3 regions of the Arthrobacter sp. UYCu511 genome follow, and region 1 is predicted to be linked to each of the others. Evidence: riboswitches for the same ligand, from Rfam matches in the RefSeq annotation. Region 1 holds a riboswitch; each other region holds the start of a gene.

Region 1 (5,443 bases):
CCAAAGTGTTCGTCGAAGGAGTAGTCGGAGAATTCCAGGCATTCCTTCGGGCCGTTGGACCACAGGTGGCGGTACATGCTCGAGTGCACGGGTTCACCGTGTTCATCCAAGCCAGTGCGCCAACTGCTGTTCCACTGGCCGCCCCAGTCGCTTTGCTTCTCAAAGCACATGATCTCCGGGATGTCAGCGCCGTTCTGGCTTGCTGAGTCAAAGGCACGCAACTGTGCCATGCCGCTGGGGCCTGCTCCAATGATTCCGACTCGCAATGTCATGCTTTTCTCCTCATTATTTGGATCATTTTGTCCTCGTGTCACCAGACGCTTCGAATCCATAGCTCAACAGCATGAACGGGCGGGCCGTGATCGGCGCTCCCGTGGCGGAGCATCAAGGCGCTAAGTGCGCGGGCGGCAGACTTGCTGCGGCAAAAGACCAGGCGGATGGCCGCCCGTGGTTCTGGCGGAACTTACACGCGGAAGGCGTTGTCCGGAACCTGTGTGAGGTACAAGGAGTGCACCAGGATTCGAAAAGCAGCCTGCTGCAGATCCAAAAAGTGCAGCAAACTTGTTACCTATTGCAACATTTTAGGGATAATAAGTCAAAGCGTACTGATTAGTAAGTACTTCTAATGCTTTGTTTCTGTGGGCTCCGCGAAACGGCAAAGGGTCTGCGCAATCCTTTGATTGTGCAGACCCTTATGGAACGTTGCTTGATGCCTTAAAGCTCTTGTAGCTGGCCGTTCTCCACCATCCACCGGGAGTCCAAGCGCACGTTTTCAAGGAGCCGGCGGTCGTGGGTGACCAGGAGCAGCGTGCCTTCGTAGCTCTCCAGCGCTTCCTCGAGTTGCTCGATGGCTGGCAGGTCCAAATGGTTGGTGGGCTCATCTAGCACCAATACGTTCACGCCGCGGGCCTGCAAAAGTGCCAACGATGCGCGGGTGCGTTCGCCGGGAGAGAGCGCACCCACCGGGCTTGTCACCTGGTCAGCTTTCAGCCCAAACTTAGCCAAAAGGGTACGCACCTCGCCCTGATTCAGTTCCGGCACGAGCGCCTCGAAGCCCTCTCCTAGCGGAGCCTGTTCTGGGAATTGGCTGCGCGCCTGGTCAATCTCCCCGATGGCAACATTCGCGCCCAGGGAGGCAACACCGTCATTCGGGGAAATGCGGCCCAGCAACAGCCGCAACAGGGTGGACTTGCCGGCGCCGTTGGGGCCGGTGATGCCTATGCGTTCTCCAGCGTTCACCTGTGCAGTCACCGGCCCCAGGGTGAAGCTGCCCTGGCGCACCACCGCAGCGTTAAGCGTAGAGACCACGGTGCTTGAGCGGGGTGCTGCGCCAATGCTGAATTGGAGGGCCCACTCCTTGCGTGGCTCCTCAACCTCGTCCAGGCGGGCGATCCGGGACTCCATCTGGCGCACCTTCTGCGCCTGCTTCTCACTGGATTCACTGGCGGCCTTGCGCCGAATCTTGTCATTGTCGGGGGCTTTTTTCATGGCGTTGCGTACACCCTGCGAGCTCCACTCGCGCTGGACTCGGGCGCGCCCCACGAGGTCCGCCTTCTTGTCCGCGAACTCGTCATAGGCTTCGCGGGCGTGGCGCTTTGCAATGGCACGTTCTTCCAAGAAGGAGTCGTAACCGCCGTCATACACGGCCACCTTGTTCTGCGCCTGGTCCAGCTCCACTACGGAGGTGATGGTGCGGGCCAGGAACTCGCGGTCATGCGAGACGAGGACCACGCCGCCGCGCAGACCCCTGACGAACTCTTCCAGCCGGGCCAGTCCCGCCAGGTCCAGATCATTGGTGGGTTCATCCAGAAGTACTATGTCGAAGCGGCTCAGCAGGAGCGCGGCCAACGCCACGCGGGCGGCCTGCCCGCCGGAGAGCCCTGTCATGGGGGTGCTGGGAGTGAGGTCCAAGCCGAGCTCGGCCAGGGTGGCCGGGATGCGTTCATCCACGTCTGCGGCACCGCAGGCGAGCCAGTGGTCCAGGGCTGCGGCGTAGCGGTCATCGTCGGCGCAGTTGCCGGAGCCTAGTGCTTCTGCGGATGATTCCATCTCCTCCGTGGCCTGGGTGCAACCGGTGCGCCGGCCAATGTAGGCGGCGATGCTTTCGCCCTCGATCCGCTCATGTTCCTGCGGCAGCCAGCCGACGAAGGCGTCTTGTGGGGCAGTGCTGACGGTGCCGCCCTGCGGGGTGGTGGCGCCCGCGAGGAGAGCCAAAAGTGTTGACTTGCCGGCACCATTGGCACCCACCACGCCTATGACGTCGCCCGGGGCCACAGTGAAGGAGAGGTTACTGAAAAGGGTGCGGTGTGCGTGGCCTCCGGAAAGGTCCTTCGCGACAAGTGTTGCGCTCATGCATCCATCTTAAGTCGCTTCCTTGCGCCGCCCGGACGTTTTTGTGCTGCCGGGGTCCCGGCGCACCCGCTCCCACCCGTCCCCGCCTTCAACCGCGCCTCCATTGTGCATCTCCCATCGGTCCGTGAGAAAAGGTCGTTTAGAACTGAGTTAAGCGACTTTTTCTCACGGACCGATTCGGGGAAGCCGCCGAAATGTTGCCGTGTGTGACGGCAAGGTTGCTTGAGGCCCTCTGTCAGGGCAATCTAGTGGACAGAATCAAGAGTTCCAGTCAGAGGCCCTGGCCGACTGGACGGCAACCCTCGCAACCATAGTGGGGTGCCCCAGGTGAGGATTCGACGCCGCCGGCAGCTGCCGCGGGCGTAAGTATGGCGCGGTGCCTGGCACTTGCGTTCCCCTGAATGGAGACATCATGACTGAGACCACTGTAACTATTGACGACGCAGCACAGCGATCGGCGCGCCTTGGCGAAGCCGGCGCAGCCTGGGCCAAGCGCATCGGAGCCAGTCCGGACAATGCGAAGCTCACGTACACAGCCGCCGGCGTGGGGGTTGGCTCGGTGGCCACGCGCATCAGCGCCGGCAAACACCAATTCCTCGTCGACGAACCTGCCGCACTTGCTGGGGACGATGCCGCAGCCAGTCCCGTGGAATTCGCACTCGGTGCCGTCATCGCCTGCCAAGTTGTGGTGTACCGCCTCTACGCGGAGCAACTGGGTATCCAGCTCGATGACATCACCATCAAGGCCGAAGGTGATCTGGACGTCCGTGGCTTGTTCGGGATCGATGAGTCAATCCGTCCCGGCTTCAGCGACATCCGCCTAGCCGTAAGCATCACGGGACCTGAATCGCAGGAACGCTACGAAGAGCTCGGCCGCATTGTTGAAGCACGCTGCCCTGTCCAAGACCTGTTAAGCCACACCACGCCTGTCAGCGCAGTCGTCACGAAGGCTTAGACATCACTAAATCCTGAGCAGCGTCAACGCCGAGGACGCCGCACCGCATGTGTTCGAGGATGAAGCCTAACGATTCGACACGGTGGTGCGGCGCAGGCAAGTAGCCCACAACACTCAAGCTGTAGTTTCTTCGGCGACTGCTTGGATGCCGAGAGCCAGCCAGTTCGCACGTGTGGCCAGTGCTGCGCCGTCGGCGTCGCCCGCAGTGGCAAGTTTGATGATGTCCGCATGCGCACTGACCGAATGCTGCGCATCGTGGGAACTGAACCGTTGACGCTCCACTCTCCGCAACAGTGGCATGGCCTGGTCCAGCATGGTTGGCACCATGTCATTTCCGCACGCACCAACGAGAACGGCATGGAACTGGTCATCGGCAGCCAAGGCGGCATCGGCGTCGTTCTTCTTGATGGCGGCGGCAAAGCGCACGTTGGCAGCGGTCATGGTGGCAAGGTCCTGCTCGCTCAGCAGGGGAACTGCCAGCCGCGCCGCCAGCTCGTGCATGGCCGCGACTACCTGCTGCGCATTCACGGTGGAGGCGGCATCAAGCGGGGCGACGATGGTGGCCCGGCCCGGCTGGGCAATAATCAGCCCGGCCCGCTCAAGCCGGAGCAGAGCCTCCCGGATAGGGGTTCGACTCACGCCCAACCATGCCTCTAGCTCCGGATCCCGCAGGCGCTCGCCCGGAGCGAAGGTGCCATTGACGATGGCGTCGCGGATGGAATCGTACACGTCATTACGAAGCAGGGAGCGCTTGTGAATTCCCTGGGGCGGAGGAGTCGGCATGCAACATAGGATATATCGTCCCAGGTGGAGTTTGGCCGCAGCCCCGTCCACGAGTTGGCGCGTCTGAGCAAACATCCCGGCGGCGCGAGGATTTGGGCCAAACGTGAGGATGTCAACAGTGGTCTGGCTTTTGGTGGCAATAAGACCCGCAAACTCGACTACATTGTTCCGGACACCATTGCCCAAGGAGCTGACACGCTCGTCTCCATCAGCGGATATCAGTCGAATCACACCCGTCAGGTGGCGGCAGTGGCTGCAAGCCGGGTGTGAAAGCCCGTCTCGTGCAGGAAAACTGGGTGGACTGACCGGACCCGCTATCCAACCGGGTAGGCAATATTGAGCTTTCGCGCATCATGGGTGCCGACGTCCACCTCGATGCAGCTGGGTTCGACATTGGCATCCGTAGCAGCTGGGAACAAGCCATCAAGGACGTCGAAGATGCCAGGGCAAGCCCTATCCCATCCCGGCAGGCGCCTCCGAACATCACTTGGGCGGGCTGGGCTTTGCTAACTGGGCCTATGAAGTGGAGCAGCAGGAGAAGGAACTAGGTGTCTTCTTCGACACGATTGTGCTCTGCACCGTTACCGCCTCCACCCACGCAGGCATGATCGCTGGATTTGCGGGACAAGACAGGCCGCGGCGCGTCATCGGCATTGACGCCTCAGCCACCATTGAAAAGACTCGCGCTCAGGTGGCCCGGATCGCCCGTCACACAGCTGAGCTGATGGACTTGGACAGGAAGATCCGTGACGACGAGACCACTGTCTTGCAAGGCTGGGCCGGCAACCACTCTGGCATCCCTGTGGAATCCACGCCCGAGGCCATAAAACTCACCGGATCCCTTGAAAGCATGATCATCGACCCTGTGTATGAAGGAAAATCCATGGCTGGGTTGATTGACCTTGTCCGCAGCAAGGACATTCCTTCCAGCAGCAACGTCCTCTACGCGCATTCGGGCGGACAGCTGGCGTTGAATGCCTACAGCGGACTGTTTCGCTAAAGAACATTAGCGGACAGGGTCAGGATTCCTCAGCGCTCGGGGCTTCCCGTTCAGAGCCAGGGGCTTCCGGCCCTGGAATCGGAGCGCCTCTGGCAGGCTCTGCCTCCGCGGCGAGGGCGGTGGCCTGTGCCAGCTCAAAGCGGGCTAGCTTAGTCTGGTAGTGCAGCTGCCGCCTGGCCTCCATGGTCAGCTCCACCCAGTACGCTGCCTCACGGGCGCCGTCGAAAATGGCGATCAGGCCGTGGGGTACGCGTTTTTTGGGCCGGGCGGAGAGCTTGAATTCGAGAGGGGACATGTGGGCGGACTGGGGCTTGCGGAAAATGAGGAACAGGGCTGGTCCCAGCCAAATGAAG
Region 2 (5,443 bases), on a different contig from region 1:
CAGCAACTGGGACGAATCCGATGTCCGCGTCCGAGCCAATAAGAAGGGCAGCCGTCCGCGCACCAAGGACCGGCCCGCCCATGAAGATGCCGTCATTGGCCGGATTATCACGGTGGATCGGGGCCGGTACACGGCCATTGTGGATGAGGACCTGCCCAGCCAACGTGTCCTGATCGCGGCCCGTGCCAGGGAACTGCGGCGCAATCCCGTGGTGGCCGGGGACTTTGTCTCTCTCGTGGGAGATACCACCGGCAAGCCTGACACCTTGTCCCGGCTTGTCCGGATCGAGGAACGCCGCACGCTGCTGCGCCGCAGTGCCGATGACACCGATCCTGTGGAGCGGGTGGTGGTGGCCAACGCAGACCAGCTGGTCATTGTGGTGGCCGCGGCAAATCCGGAACCGCGCACTGGCTTCATCGACCGGGCCCTGGTGGCCGCTTATGACTCCGGAATTGCGCCGTTGCTGCTGATCACCAAAACAGACATCAAGGACCCTTCAGAGTTGCTGGCCAACTACGAGCACCTGGACATGACGGTCATCATCAGCCGCACTGCCGCGGACGGCGTCTTTGGCATCGACGCACGCAGCGACGACGGCCACTCCGCGCTCCTATCCGGTGGCGCCGTGGAACAATTGCACGGATACCTCGATGGGAAGGTCAGCGTCCTGGTGGGGCACTCAGGCGTTGGCAAGTCCACCATGGTTAACGCCTTGACAGGTTCGCAGCGGGCCACAGGCGGCGTCAATGCCGTCACAGGCCGCGGCCGTCACACCTCTTCCTCGGCGTTGGCGCTGAAATTGCAAGATGCAGTGCCCGGTTCTTGGATCATTGACACCCCCGGCATCCGCTCCTTTGGTCTGGCCCATGTGGACCCCGACCGCATTATTGCGGCCTTCCCGGATCTGCAACCGGGCACGGAGGATTGTGAGCGCGGCTGCAAACATGACAGCGCCGCCGTCAATTGCTGTGTGGATACCTACGTTGCCGCCGGGCACGCGGGCGCATCGGGGCCGGCACGGCTTGCCTCGCTGCGGCGCCTGCTGGGCACCAGCGACCGTACCGAAGGCCGTGCCGCAGAAAAGGAACTTGGCAGCACGGACTAGCGCGGCCCTGGTGCCGCGCACGGTTGACCCGTCAATGGTGCTCCACTTCAAGAGTGGCGCACCGTTGGCGGACAAATGGTGCTCAGGCCCAGCGGCGTCCTGACGGGTGTTGGGCCTAAACCGCGATAGCGTGAACCCATGACCTTCGCACCCCAGACGTACAACGACGATCTCCGCCTGGCCCATGTCCTTGCTGACAGTGTTGACTCCCTGACCATGTCCCGTTTCAAGGCCTTGGATTTGGCCGTCGAGACCAAGCCGGATCTGAGCCCTGTCACCGACGCCGACAAGGCCGCAGAAGAGTCCATCCGCAGCCAGCTCTCCCGGGTCCGCCCCCGCGACGCAGTCCTGGGTGAGGAGTTCGGCAGCAGTGGCCACGGTTCGCGGCGCTGGGTTATCGATCCCATTGACGGGACCAAGAACTTTGTCCGTGGTGTGCCGGTCTGGGCCACCCTGATCTCTCTAATTGACGACGGCGTCCCCGTAGTCGGCCTTGTTAGTGCCCCTGCGCTGGGCAAGCGTTGGTGGGCGGCCCAAGGAACGGGCGCATACATGGGCAAGTCACTCGCCGCCGCCACCCGCATCCGAGTCTCTAATGTGGCCGAGCTCAAAGATGCTTCACTCTCATACTCTTCGCTCACGGGCTGGGCCGAACGTGGCAACCGTGATGAGTTCATCTCCCTGACCGACGATGTCTGGCGCACCCGGGCCTATGGCGATTTCTGGTCGTATTGCATGGTGGCTGAGGGCAGTGTTGACATTGCCTGTGAGCCGGAACTGAACCTCTATGACATGGCTGCACTGGTCCCCATTGTGCAGGAAGCCGGCGGCCGTTTCACCTCGCTCGAGGGAGCCGACGGCCCCTTCGGCGGCAACGCCCTGGCCACCAATTCCATCCTCCACACGGAAGTTTTACAACGCCTGAACCCCAATTGGGATGACTTGTTGGGCTGACCCGTTGAACGCATAAAATAATAAAGTACAAGTGAGTTAAGAACGACGGCGGCCTCCCGCCGTCGTTCTTTGTTTCACCATCCGCGGCACTCACCCAGGGTGTGCGAAATGAAACGTAATAGATGCACCGGCAGAAATCTTGGGCTACTCTTTTGGGCATAGGTCACGAGTGCCAGCGCTAAACCCCGGTTTGCTGGCCGGCAACCCTCCTTTCGCGGTGGGGTGCCCCGGGTGACGACCTGGCCAAACCTGTTCGGTTCTGGCAAGCGCGGACTTCTTGGCACCCCCAAAAGGTCCTTTGGTGTCGAAGGAATTTCTCATGAGCTCTGCCGTTTTGGATGCAACACAACTCATCGATTCACCGCTCCTGCCCGTGGTAGGCCAGGATCTGGCGGCCCCCCTGATTCACGGCGGGCATGTGCGTTACGCCAACCTGGACTATGCAGCGTCTGCCCCGGCCATCAAGGACGTGGCAGCGCACCTGAATGAGGTGCTGCCGTTCTACGCGAGCGTGCACCGTGGCGCTGGATTCGCCTCGCAGGTCAGCACCTCCGTCTATGAAAATGCTCGCAAGATTGTTGCCGGTTTTGTGGGCGCCCGGCCTGATGACACGGTCATTTTCACCCGTAACACCACAGATTCGCTGAACTTGTTGGCGGGTTGTGTGGAATCGATTTTGCAACAGAGGGGCTTCACCGAGGGCCGTTCCAACGTTCACGGCGAGGTGCTCTACCTGGACATTGAACACCATGCGAATCTGCTGCCTTGGCAGGCCCTGCCGCACCGTTCAGTTGTTGGCGCTGACTCTATCGCCGCTACCTTAGACCGTGTTGAGACGGCGCTGCGGGCAGGAAACGTGCTGCTCGTGGCCGTTACCGGAGCCTCCAACGTGACAGGGGAGGTGCTGCCCGTGGCCGAATTGACCGCCCTGGCGCACCGCTATGGCGCCCGGATTGTTCTCGATGCCGCCCAACTGGCGCCGCACCGCCGGATCGATCTGACTGCCACCGGCATTGACTACTTGGCGTTCTCGGGCCACAAGCTTTACGCCCCTTTCGGCGCCGGGGTTTTAGTGGGCCGCCCTGACTGGCTCGACGCCGGTCACCCTCACCTTGCCGGTGGCGGAGCCGTGAAGGACGTCCGGCTTGAATCCATCAGCTGGACCACCGGACCGGCCCGCCACGAGGGCGGCACTCCCAACGTTTTGGGTGCCGCCACCTTGGCCAAGGCCACCTCTGTGCTGGCTGCGCTGAATGCCGATGACTGGCACCAGCACGAGCAGCAATTGCGCGCCCACTTGGTGGCCGGCCTCAACGAGCTAGAGGGCGTCACTGTCCACTCGCTCTTTAGCGACGCGGACACGTACCCGGACTGCGGCAGCATTGGGGTGGTCAACTTCTCGGTCACCGGGTACGACGCCGGGTTGGTGGCCGCATACCTCTCCGCCGAGCACGGCGTGGGCGTGCGTGACGGAAAGTTTTGCGCACACCCGCTGCTTAACCGCTTGGGCCTGCCCGCGGGTTCCCTACGCGCAAGCTTTGGTGTGGGCTCACAGCTGGAGGACGCTCAGCGCTTGGTGGCCGGAATCCAAACGTTGTTGCAGAAGGGCTTGGGCTGGGACTACGTGGTGGATTCCGGCCGCTGGGTCCCCGCCAATGACAACCGGGAGTACCCCAGCTGGGCCCCGAACACGCCAGGGACAGCAGGGGCAGCCCCCTGCAGCATCGACTAACCCACCCTACATACCAGCGCTCGGTTAGATTCGGGCATATTTTGCAGACGCAGTAGCGTCCGGAAGTGCGGGGCGGGGAGCACCTGGGGGTAAAGTTGAACGGCATTGACCGGCACAACTTTCAGGAGCACCATGGCAGGCACCGGCGGACCGGTCTTTGATGCGGCGCGGCGCAAACACATGGCCGCCGCGTTTTTGGAAGGCGGGGGGCATTATCATTTGGTGCGCCCGGGTTACCCTGAGGATTCCTTGACGTGGCTGCTGGAAACTGCCGGGAGCGTCCAAGATGTGGTGGACATTGGTGCAGGCACGGGCAAATACACGCAGCTGTTGGCCCTCCACAACTTCTCGATGACGGCGGTGGACCCCTCAGCGGACATGCTGGCGCAACTTGACGCGGAGCTGCCCCAGGTCACCACTGTTGTGGGTACCGCCGAAAAGTTGCTCCTACCGGATGAATCCATGGACTTGGCCGTGGTGGCCCAGGCTTGGCACTGGGTGGATCCTCTCGCGGCAAGTACCGAGATTGCCCGCGTACTGCGTCCGGGGGGAACCTTGGGCCTGATTTGGAACCAGCTGGACGTCGGACTCCCCTGGGTTCACCGCTTGGCCCGGATCATGCACGCAGGGGATGTGCACAAGGCAGATTTCAGCCCTCAGATTGGTCCGGAATTCTTCCCTGCCCAGCCTCACACCACCCGTTGGTCCCAGCAGCGCACGGCTGAGGAGATCATCGATCTGGCAAAGTCACGCAGCTATTACCTCAGGGCAACAGACCAGGTCAGGGACAAGGTCATCACCAATCTGCAGTGGTACTTGTATGAGCATCTGGAACACGCGCCTGGTGAAAGCATTGAGCTACCGTACAGCTCCCAAACATGGCGGGCGCAAAAACGCTAGCTGCGGCCCGGGCCACCCGTAAAGTTTCTATAAGTCATTCCCGGCTCGACAACCACCCCTGCCACGTTTTAGAATTTCGGTATACCTAAATAAACTACTTAGGATCATCGAAAGGCGAGACCTTGCTCGACACTGCCAAGAGGGCAACACTGCGCAGGCCTCGCGGTGGCATGATGCTGCTGCTGGGCCCGGCCTTTGTCGCGGCCATTGCCTACGTTGATCCCGGCAACGTGGCCGCTAACCTGACCTCCGGCGCCAAATACGGCTACCTGCTCGTGTGGGTTTTGGTCACAGCCAATGTCATGGCCATGCTGGTCCAGTACCAATCCGCAAAGTTGGGGGTAGTGACGGGCAAATCCCTGCCGGAGCACTTGGGTGAACGCTTCAGCACCCGCAACCGCCGGCTCTTTTGGGTGCAGGCCGAGCTCGTGGCCATGGCCACCGATCTTGCGGAAGTGGTGGGCGGCGCCATCGCCCTACACTTGCTGTTTCAGGTTCCGTTGCCCATAGGCGGGCTCATTGTGGGCCTGGCTTCCATGGCTCTGCTGACAGTTCAGAATAGACGCGGCCAACGCCATTTTGAGAGCGTCATTATTGTTCTGCTCGTCATTATCACCATTGGTTTTCTGGCAGGCCTGGTGCTCAGTCCACCAGATCCGGCAGGTGTGATCGGCGGGCTGGTACCCCGGTTCGACGGCGCCAATAGCATCATGCTGGCGGCTGGCATGCTGGGTGCAACGGTGATGCCGCAC
Region 3 (5,443 bases), 150 kb from region 1:
AGTGCCTTCCATGATGCGCTGGTTGACGGCGTCTTGCTTCTCACGCCGTCGCCGGGAAAGCCGAAAATTGCCGAACATGAGGAAAAGGAGCAACCCTACATAGGGCAGGAAGAAGATGCACAGCAGCCACGCCATGGCAGTAGTGGGGCGCCGGTTTCCCGGAATCACACCCAAAACAACCACTCGGATGCCAAAATCCACCAGTACAATCAGCGCAGACAGCCAGACACTGCCTGTGGGCAGGCTAAACGCCGTCCAAATCACGCATGCCTCCTAGCTAAACCGGCTTTTCAGCCGCGAGTGACAATAGCCTAACGGCTCTTTCGCACAGGCCCACTCGCAACGCTGGCCGTGTGACGTGCGCCAGCTGTGACTTGCTGTGCTCGGGTGAGGTGCTGCGGCTATGCTGAGCATAATTTGAACTTCCCGAAGTGAGGATGTAGCGCCATGAGCAGCTCAAACAATCCAACCGTCAGCATGGACGTTTTTGCCTTAGATCCGCAAAAAATCACGGAGAAGGCAGTAAAGGGTTTGCGCCTAGCCTTTGCCATTAGCGGCGTTGCGGCCTTGGTTCTCGGTATTATCCTGCTGTTGTGGCCCACCAAGACTCTGGCTGTGGTGGCCGTAATCTTAGGCATCAACTTCCTCATCACTGGTGGTATCAAGGTAGCTGTTGGCATCTTTAGCCACAGCCTTTCCGCCGGGATGCGGATCCTGGATGTTCTCTTGGGCCTGTTCGTGATGGTTGCCGGCATCATCGCCCTGCGTAACTCGGCCGCGACGGGCGAGCTCCTGCTGGTATTCACCGTCATCATGATCGGCATCGGCTGGATTATTGAAGGCATCATCGCCATGGCCGAAGCCGGCAAGGGCCCCACCCGCACCTGGGCCATCGTGTTCGGCGCCATCAGCGTGGTAGCCGGCATCACGGTGCTCGCTGTTCCCGTCTGGACCGCACAATGGCTGTTGCTGATAACAGCCATCATGCTGATCATCTTGGGTGTGGTGGGCCTGGTCCGTGCCTTCACCTTCGGCAAGTCCCTCACACGCTAGTACGACTGCGAGGGACCCAGACCGAGGCACGAGGGCAGGGAGCGGGTGGGGATAAGATCTCAGTCATGACAACTCTGGTTTTCTTGGACCCCGCCCACCCGGCCGGCCGCGTTGCAGACGCCACCGTTCCCAACATTCTGGTTACGGATCAGGGGCTCACCCGCGGTGACGGGATCTTTGAATCCATGCTCGCTATTGATGGGGAGCCACGCAAAATCCGGGCTCATTTAGATCGCCTTGCCGTCTCGGCCAGCACCATGGACCTACTCATCCCTGACGCCGGGGTGTGGCAGGCGGCAATTACGACGGCGCTCACAGCTTATGCTGCCGGGGCACCAGAGGATTCCGCAGACCACGGTGCAAGCAACGAATCTCGCCAGTGCGTGGTTCGCCTTATCGCTACCCGAGGCCCCGAGGGCGCCAACTCCCCCACAGCGTGGGTCACGGTCAGCCCGGTGTCCGCCTCGTTGGCTGCCCAGCGGGAGAAGGGCTTGGCCGTGCTCTTGTTGGAGCGTGGCTATGACAGCGATATTGCAGCCCGTGCCCCTTGGCTTTTGATGGGCGCCAAAACACTCTCCTACGCCGTGAACATGGCCGCACTTCGGCACGCACACCACCAGGGCGCGGATGACGTGATCTTCACCAGCGGTGACGGGCTCGTGTTGGAAGGGCCCACATCGTCAGTTCTTCTAGCACACGTTAGTGACGATTCCGGCGTACCGCTCAAGCGGCTCATCACCCCGCATTTGGACACCGGGATACTGCCCGGCACCACGCAGGGCGCACTGTTCGCAGCTGCGCAGGAAGCCGGGTGGGAGCTGGGTTACGGTCCACTAACACCTGCCGATCTGCTGGATGCCGACGCCGTGTGGCTCATTTCCAGCCTGCGGCTACTGGCGCCCGTGACCACCATTGACGGGAAGGAAATCGGCACGGCCGCCATCCGAGCCGAGCTTACGGCGGAACTATCGGCGCTCCTGGCCACCACGTTGTAAACACATCAGTTCGACTGACCGCTGGGCACAGGCCTAACAAGCGGGCGGAGCTTGTTGCCCAGAAGAATCAGCACCGCGCTGGCGATCAGGAAGGCTACCGCGATCCCCACACAACTGAGCAGCACGGCGCCGTAGCCCCCGTTGCCGGGGTTCAAGAAGGGATAGGCGTACCAGTCCGTGGCGGCGCCCCGAATCAGGGAATAGGCCAAATATGCCAGCGGAAACAGCACTGCAACACCCAACCGGGTCAGCGGGATGGGCCGGCGCGGCGGTTGGATCAACCAATCCGCGACAACCGCAATGGGCATGATGTAGTGCAGCCAGGTATTGATCCAGGGCAGGAGCGCGCCGAGATCCACCTCGCGCAACAGGGCGGTGAACACGATCCCCACCAGGGCCATGCACACCACCGATACGCACCGCAGAACCTGCCAAGCCGGGCCCAGCTCCTTCCCGCGCCAGGTCAGTACTGACTCCGTGAGCAGGACGGCGGCGGCAAGAATATTGGACAGGTTCGTGAAGTAGCTGAAGAAGTTCAACACGTTGAAACCGTGGCTCAGGTGAATGCCAAATTGGATGCCCACTGCCACAAGAGTGAACGCGCCGAAGAGAAACCGTAGTGCCGCCAACAATCGCCGAGTTGTCATGGGTTTCATCATGTCATGGACGCGGCAGAGATATCAGGTCCGTCCCGCCACCATGTGAACGGATATCTGGGTGTCGCCGTCATGTTTGTGCACACTGGCAGGTTCTTCACCGGACCCGGCACGTGGTGTGCTACTTTCAAGGTGAGTAATGAGTGCCAGCGTTAAGCCCTGACTTGCTGGCCGGCAACCCTCTTTCCGGCGGGGTGCCTCAGGTGACTACTCGGCAAACCAGCTACCTAGGCTGGCGTTTGCAAGCGTGAACTTTCCTTGTGGTGCGGGCTCAAGAGCGGACATTTACAACCAACTCTTCGTCAACTGCCACCAGCTCCCGTTTGCAACGCGCAGCCATTTGCAATGAGGAGAGAACCATGACCGCGGACGAATCCCCCCTGGCCTACCGGCTCATCACCGGCCCTGATGACCGCTCTTTTTGCGAGCGCATTTCCACCGCCCTTGCCGACGGCTATGTGCTGCACGGCGGCCCCGCCCTCACCTACAACGGCACCAGCGTCATTTGCGCGCAGGCCGTGATTCTTCCGCAGGCCGTGGCCAGCAGCGATGCCGCCGTCGCCACTGCCGTGGATGATCTCGACGCCGAACTTGAGTTTGATGGCGAGGGCATCGCATGAGCTACGCGGGAGATGTGAGCCCGGGCGCAGCCTGGGAAGCTGTAGCCGCGGGGGCAACACTCGTGGATGTACGGACAGCGGGCGAATGGGCACACATTGGCGTCCCCGACACCTCAACGCTGAAATCAGAACCGGTTTTTATCCAGTGGAATCTCGCCGCGGGCGCCCGCAACCCTGATTTTCTGGCAGAGCTGGCGGCAGCAGTACCCCCGGAAAAGCAGCTGATAGTGCTGTGCCGCTCCGGTGCCCGCTCTATTGCCGCCGCCGAAGCAGCCACAGCCGCCGGGTACACCGCCTACAACGTACTTGAAGGCTTTGAAGGAGAAACTGATCCCTACGGAGATCGGATTCTCAACGGCTGGAAGAACCGCAACCTCCCCTGGCGCTAAGGAAATATCATTGAGCAACTTTAATGAGCACGCAGCCACTTGGGGGCAGGACACCCAGGCGGTACGCGGCGGGCTTGACCGCAGCAATTTTCAAGAAACCTCCGAAGCCCTCTTTTTGAACTCCGGATTTGTCTACGAATCGGCGGAAGCTGCCGAGCAGGCGTTCACGGGCGAGGTGGACCGCTTCGTGTATTCGCGCTACGGCAACCCGAGCGTGGCAACCTTCCAGGAACGGCTGCGGCTGTTGGAAGGAAAAGAGGCGTGCTTTGCGACGGCGTCGGGCATGTCAGCCGTATTCACCGCCTTGGGTGCCTTATTAGCAGCCGGGGACCGAGTGGTGGCAGCACGGTCCCTGTTCGGCTCCTGCTTTGTGATTCTGAATGAGCTGCTGCCGCGGTGGGGTGTGGAGACCGTATTTGTTGACGGGCCGGAACTGGATCAGTGGCGCGAGGCCTTATCGGTGCCCACCACGGCCGTTTTCTTCGAGTCACCGTCGAACCCCATGCAGGAAATCATTGACGTGGCAGCTGTGTGCGATCTAGCTCATACCGCTGGCGCGCAGGTGGTGGCCGACAACGTCTTCGCAACTCCCTTGTTGCAGCGTTGCGGCGATTTCGGCGCGGACATCATCGTCTATTCGGGCACCAAGCACATTGATGGCCAGGGCCGGGTGTTGGGTGGCGCAATCCTCGGCACCAAGGAGTTCATCGAAGGGCCCGTCAAGAACCTGATGCGCCACACGGGCCCGGCGCTCTCCGCGTTCAACGCATGGGTGCTCACCAAGGGCCTGGAAACCATGAATCTGCGGGTTACACACTCGTGCAGCAATGCCTTGGCACTCGGAGAATTCCTTGAAGCCCAACCGCAGGTGGCACGCGTGCTGTACCCGCATCTGCCGTCCCACCCGCAGTATGATTTGGCCAAAAAGCAAATGAAGGCCGGAGGCACGGTGCTGACATTTGAGCTGGCTCAGCCAGTGTCGGGTACTCGCAAGGATGCCGCGTTTGCGCTGCTGAACGCGCTGTCCGTGATCGATATTTCCAATAACTTAGGGGATGCGAAGTCTCTCATCACTCATCCGGCCACAACCACGCACCGTGCCATGGGGCCCGAGGGGCGCGCCGCGATCGGTCTCAGCGACGGGTTCTTGCGCCTGTCGGTGGGATTGGAGGATGTGGATGATTTGAAGCTGGATCTCGCGGTGGCCCTGGCGGCCATTTAGGCTGGCCAAAACAGCAGTGGCAAGGCCGCTGGCGTTTGTACTCAGTCTTGGAAGTACTCGATCTCGGCGCCAATGGTGTTCAACCGCTCGGCCAGATCTTCGTAGCCGCGCTCAATCACATATATGTTGCGCAATTCAGAAGTGCCCTTGGCGGCGAGCATGGCCAGCAGGATGCAGGCGGCCGGACGCAGTGCCGGCGGGCAGCCAATCTCGGCGGCACGCCACGCAACGGGGCCCTTGATGTCAATGCGGTGCGGATCCAACAGGCGGACGCCGGCGCCGAGGCGGTTCAGTTCCGTCAGGTAGATGGCCCGGTTCTCGTAAACCCAATCGTGGATGAGCGTGGTGCCCTCGGCGCAGGAGGCAATCACGGCGAAGAACGGCAGGTTGTCAATGTTCAGGCCCGGGAATGGCATGGGATGGATCTTATCCGGGGCAGCCTTTAGCTCGGACGGCAAAGTGGTGATATCCACGAGCCGTGTCTTGCCGTTGCGGGCCATATATTCAG

What was found. Region 1 has a riboswitch for S-adenosylmethionine ahead of ABIB48_RS04305 (OsmC family protein). Riboswitches for the same ligand answer to the same signal wherever they lie in the genome.
Region 2: another riboswitch for S-adenosylmethionine. It lies ahead of ABIB48_RS10015 (aminotransferase class V-fold PLP-dependent enzyme); the one in region 1 lies ahead of ABIB48_RS04305 (OsmC family protein).
Region 3: another riboswitch for S-adenosylmethionine. It lies ahead of ABIB48_RS04955 (DUF1737 domain-containing protein); the one in region 1 lies ahead of ABIB48_RS04305 (OsmC family protein).

Annotation. Positions count from the first base shown of each region.
Region 1 covers NZ_JBEPPB010000002.1:215,976-221,418, reverse strand. The annotation lists gene ABIB48_RS04315 (trimethylamine monooxygenase) at 1-272, opposite strand, end outside; gene ABIB48_RS04310 (ABC-F family ATP-binding cassette domain-containing protein) at 715-2,352, opposite strand; SAM riboswitch class IV at 2,609-2,727, shown strand; gene ABIB48_RS04305 (OsmC family protein) at 2,765-3,307, shown strand; gene ABIB48_RS04300 (GntR family transcriptional regulator) at 3,422-4,090, opposite strand; partial or broken gene ABIB48_RS04295 (1-aminocyclopropane-1-carboxylate deaminase) at 4,103-5,090, shown strand; gene ABIB48_RS04290 (hypothetical protein) at 5,110-5,443, opposite strand, start outside.
Region 2 covers NZ_JBEPPB010000006.1:29,881-35,323, reverse strand. The annotation lists gene rsgA (ribosome small subunit-dependent GTPase A) at 1-1,105, shown strand, start outside; gene hisN (histidinol-phosphatase) at 1,244-2,059, shown strand; SAM riboswitch class IV at 2,221-2,334, shown strand; gene ABIB48_RS10015 (aminotransferase class V-fold PLP-dependent enzyme) at 2,379-3,791, shown strand; gene ABIB48_RS10010 (class I SAM-dependent methyltransferase) at 3,924-4,691, shown strand; gene ABIB48_RS10005 (Nramp family divalent metal transporter) at 4,814-5,443, shown strand, end outside.
Region 3 covers NZ_JBEPPB010000002.1:363,082-368,524, forward strand. The annotation lists gene cls (cardiolipin synthase) at 1-261, opposite strand, end outside; gene ABIB48_RS04940 (HdeD family acid-resistance protein) at 448-1,053, shown strand; gene ABIB48_RS04945 (aminodeoxychorismate lyase) at 1,119-2,048, shown strand; gene ABIB48_RS04950 (Pr6Pr family membrane protein) at 2,054-2,695, opposite strand; SAM riboswitch class IV at 2,840-2,958, shown strand; gene ABIB48_RS04955 (DUF1737 domain-containing protein) at 3,064-3,324, shown strand; gene ABIB48_RS04960 (rhodanese-like domain-containing protein) at 3,321-3,713, shown strand; gene ABIB48_RS04965 (O-succinylhomoserine sulfhydrylase) at 3,724-4,935, shown strand; gene ABIB48_RS04970 (UDP-N-acetylglucosamine 1-carboxyvinyltransferase) at 4,977-5,443, opposite strand, start outside.